One region of the Arthrobacter sp. P4_H3 genome, then DNA from elsewhere that is predicted to be linked to it. Evidence: riboswitches for the same ligand, from Rfam matches in the RefSeq annotation. Region 1 holds a riboswitch; the other holds the start of a gene.

The links. Region 1 has a riboswitch for S-adenosylmethionine ahead of metX (homoserine O-acetyltransferase MetX). Riboswitches for the same ligand answer to the same signal wherever they lie in the genome.
Region 2: another riboswitch for S-adenosylmethionine. It lies ahead of AC1DRE_RS10220 (DUF1737 domain-containing protein); the one in region 1 lies ahead of metX (homoserine O-acetyltransferase MetX).

The regions. Positions count from the first base shown of each region.
Region 1 covers NZ_JBFUKK010000011.1:186,404-188,598, reverse strand. Annotated here, with positions in the region: gene AC1DRE_RS16065 (bifunctional o-acetylhomoserine/o-acetylserine sulfhydrylase) at 1-1,084, shown strand, start outside; SAM riboswitch class IV at 1,223-1,338, shown strand; gene metX (homoserine O-acetyltransferase MetX) at 1,351-2,195, shown strand, end outside.
Region 2 covers NZ_JBFUKK010000005.1:446,252-448,446, forward strand. Annotated here, with positions in the region: gene AC1DRE_RS10215 (NtaA/DmoA family FMN-dependent monooxygenase) at 1-778, opposite strand, end outside; SAM riboswitch class IV at 1,022-1,137, shown strand; gene AC1DRE_RS10220 (DUF1737 domain-containing protein) at 1,151-1,483, shown strand; gene AC1DRE_RS10225 (rhodanese-like domain-containing protein) at 1,480-1,890, shown strand; gene AC1DRE_RS10230 (O-succinylhomoserine sulfhydrylase) at 1,891-2,195, shown strand, end outside.

The DNA of each region.
Region 1 (2,195 bases):
GGCAGCCCTCCTGCTCAGCTCGGGTCAGGCTGCCGAAACGTTCGCGATCCTCAACGTCGCCGAAGCCGGCGACCACGTGGTGGCCAGCCCCAGCCTCTACGGCGGCACGTACAACCTGCTGGCCCACACCCTGAAGAAGTTCGGCATCTCCGTGACGTTCGTGGAGGATCCGGACAACCTGCAGCAGTGGAAGGACGCAGTCCGGCCCAACACCAAGCTGTTCTTCGCCGAGGTGGTGTCCAACCCCCGCCAGGACGTCCTGGACATCGAGGGGGTCTCGCGCACCGCCCATGAAGCGGGCGTGCCGCTGATCGTGGACAACACGCTGTCCACGCCCTACCTCATCCGGCCGCTGGAGTGGGGCGCGGACATCGTGGTCCACTCGGCAACGAAGTACCTTGGCGGCCACGGCAGTGCGATCGCCGGAGTGATCGTGGACTCGGGCAACTTCGACTTCGGCAAGGATCCGGACAGGTTCCCGGGCTTCAACACCCCGGATCCCACCTATAACGGACTCGTGTACGCGCGGGACCTCGGGGCGGAGGGTGCCCTGGGGGCGAACCTCTCCTACATCCTCAAGGCGCGGGTCCAGTTGCTGCGCGACCTGGGCTCGGCCGTTTCCCCGTTCAACGCCTTCCTCATCGCCCAGGGCCTGGAAACCCTCAGCCTCCGCGTTGAGCGTCATGTTGCCAACGCAGTGAGCGTCGCCGAATGGCTCGAAGCACGGTCCGACGTCGAATCCGTCGCCTATGCGGGGCTGCCGTCCAGCCCCTGGTTCGAGCGCGGCCGCAAGTACGGGCCCAAGGGCACCGGCGCCATCGTCTCGTTCAACATCGCCGGCGGGGCCGAGGCCGGCAAGCGGTTCGTGGACGCCCTGGAACTTCACTCCCATGTGGCGAACATCGGTGACGTGCGCTCCTTGGTCATCCACCCGGCGTCGACCACGCACAGCCAGCTGACAGCCGAACAGCAGGCTGTCGCGGGCGTGACGCCGGGTCTGGTCCGGCTCTCCGTGGGGCTGGAGCACATCGATGACATCATCGCCGACCTCGACGCCGGGTTCCGCGCCGCCAAAGGCGCCTAACGGAACGGCGGCGGCTGCCCTGGAAGGACCTGCCGCCGCCGTGCTGACCCAATATGACTCCCGGCGCCTCGACGCCGGGAGTCATATTGGTGTCACAATCTTCGCCATTGCCGGGACGCATTTCGTAGACTCACTACAGGTCATGAGTGCCAGCGACAGCCCCGGCTTGCTGGCCGGCAACCCTCCTTACGCGGCGGGGTGCCCCGGGTGAAGACCTGGCCTGCCGGCCAGTTGGCGGCGGGCAAGCGCGAAGAAGAGGTCCTCAGATGACGATTGCCGTCACCCGCAGCGGTGTACCCGAAACAAACGTCCGCGCAGCGGACACCAGCACAGATGCCAACGCAGTTCCCGATGACACCGCACCCGATGGCACCGTCAAGTTCCTGAGCATCGGCGGCCTTGACCTCGAAGCCGGAGGGCACCTGCCCGATGTCACCCTCGCCTACGAAACGTGGGGCACGCTGAACCCGGACCGCTCCAACGCCGTGCTGGTGCAGCACGCACTGACCGGCAGCACCCACGTGACAAGGGGAGCCAGCGACGAGGAAGGCTGGTGGGAGCAGCTTGCCGGCCCGGGCGCGCCGGTTGATACGGACAAGTACTTCGTGATCTCCATCAACATCGTGGGCGGCTGCTATGGCTCCACCGGCCCCTCCACTCCTGCCCCGGACGGGAAGCCGTGGGGCTCACGCTTCCCGCTGGTCACCCTGCGGGACACGACGGCGGCCGAGGCCCGGCTGGCAGACGCCCTGGGCATCCGGAGCTGGTACGCGGTACTGGGCGGATCGATGGGCGGCGCCCGCGCCCTGGAGTGGGCCGTCAGCTTCCCGGACCGGGTCCGGCGCTGCGGCGTGATTTCCATTGGCGCCAGCAGCACCGCCGAGCAGATCGCCTTTGCCCAGGCGCAGACCCTCGCCATCCGCCAGGACGTCAACTTCAACGGCGGCGACTACTACGGCGGCCCCGAGCCGGAAGCCGGCCTGGCCCTTGCCCGCAGGATTGCGCACATCACGTACCGCTCCGCGAACGAGTTCGAGACCCGCTTCGGCCGCAGTGCCCAGGGCGGCGAAGCACCGCTCCAGGCAGTCTCGCTGGGGGACCGCGGACGCTA
Region 2 (2,195 bases), on a different contig from region 1:
CGGCTGCCTCGCCGCGGATCGAATCGCGGTAGGCCTTCATGCCGTCCACACCCCTCGCCAGGGCAATGGCGACGTCGGCGTTGCCGCCCGCGAACGCCTTGCCCCTCGGGGACGCGCCGGCCTGGACCAGCACCGGCTCCTCGGGCAGCGGCGCGGTGTTCAGCGGCCCCCGGACCTTGAAGAACTCGCCGTCATGGTTGATCGGGTGGACCTTCGTGTGGTCCGCGAAGACGCCCGCTTCCGCGTCCTCCAGGATGGCGTCCGGCTCCCAACTGCGCCAGAGCCGGCGCACCACGTCCACGAATTCCTCCGCCTTCTCGTAGCGGAGGTCATGCTCGATCTGCTGGTCCAGGCCGTAATTCTGCGCGGCAAGATCGCTGCCGGAGGTCACCACGTTCCAGCCCAGCTGCCCGTTGGAGAAGTGCTGCAGGGTCGCCAGCAGCCGCGCAGCTGTGAACGGCGGGTAGAAGGACGCGCTCACCGTGGGAACAATGCCGAGGTGCTCCGTGGCGGAGAGCAGGTACGGAACGAGGGCCAGCGGATCGTGCTTGGGTGCGAAGGACGCCTGGGCCAGCGACACCTTGGCGCTCCCGCCGTAGGTGTCCGGCACGGTAAGTGAATCCTCGATGATGAACAGGTCGAGCCCTGCCCGTTCGAATTCCCGCACGGCGTGCTGGTAGAGCGCCGGCTTTTTCCAGTCGTAACCGATGCCGTAACCGGGAGTGCCCCAGCCCTGGACACCAAATCCGTGACCCACAAACCAACCGAAGTGCAGCATGGGACTGACTGTATTCCCGTTGGATCTGTTCACGGCTGCCTGATTTCATCCGGCGTTACAGCGGTTCATCTCCCGTCATTATCCTCCCCGCACCGGCATTTGTAACCGCAACACGGGGTCACGTACAGGCCGCAAGTGACCCCCAATAGGCTCCGGGTTGACTGCTCATTGCGCGTGGTCCCGTTACGGAAGATGACGACGACGGCGGTGCAGGCGGCCGTCGTAAGTGTTACGTTTTTGGGGAGTAATGAGAACCGGTGGCAAGCCCTGACTGGCCGGTCGGCAACCCTCCCTTTCGCGGCGGGGTGCCTCAGGTGAATACTCGGCATATCGACCAATTCGAGCTGCAAGCGTGAGAGAAGGAGACCCGTCGTGTCTGACGCCCCCGCCCAACTGGTTCCGGCCGCCGCCCCGGCTGCCGCCCAGGACCAACCCCAGGAAAAGCTGGCGTACCGGCTGATCACCGGCCCCGATGACCGCACCTTCTGCGAGCGCATCTCCGCCGCACTGTCCGAAGGCTACGTCCTCCACGGGAGCCCGGCGGCCACCTTCAACGGCACGAGCGTGATCGTGGCGCAGGCAGTGATCCTGCCCGCGGCCATCGCCGCCGCCGACGCCGCTGTGGCAACCGCGGTGGACGAGCTCGACTTCGACGCCGACCTCGACGCCGACTTCCCCGGCGACGCTTTCGAGGGGCACGCGTGAGCTACGCCGGAGACCTGAGCCCCCAGGACGCCTGGGCCAAACTGGAACAGGGCGCCGTCCTGGTGGATGTCCGCACCGAGGGTGAATGGGCGCACATCGGCATCCCGGACACCAAGGCCACGGAAAACGATCCCCTTTTTATCCAGTGGACTTTCCCGGGCGGGATCCCCAACCCGGAATTCATCGACCAGCTGAAGCAGCAGGCCCCGGAGGACACCGGCGTCGAACTGGTATTCCTCTGCCGTTCCGGCGCCCGGTCGGTCGCCGCCGCAATCGCCGCCACGCAGGCCGGCTTCACCGCCTACAACGTCCTTGAAGGCTTCGAAGGCGAACCGGACCGTTGGGGCGAGCGCACCGTCAACGGCTGGAAGAACCGCGGCCTGCCCACCAACCTCGGAAAGAACTAAGTGACCTTCAACCCCGACGCCGCCGGCTGGAGCCCCGACACCCAGGCTGTCCGCGGCGGCCTTGACCGCACCAATTTCCAGGAAACCACCGAGCCGATCTTCCTTAACTCCGGCTTCGTGTACGAATCCGCGGCAGCTGCCGAGCGCGCCTTCACGGGCGAGGACGAACGGTTCGTCTACTCCCGCTACGGCAACCCGTCGGTGGCCACCTTCCAGGAGCGCCTCCGGCTGCTCGAGGGCACCGAGGCGTGCTTCGCGACGGCGTCCGGCATGTCCGCCGTGTTCACGGCACTTGGCGCCTTGCT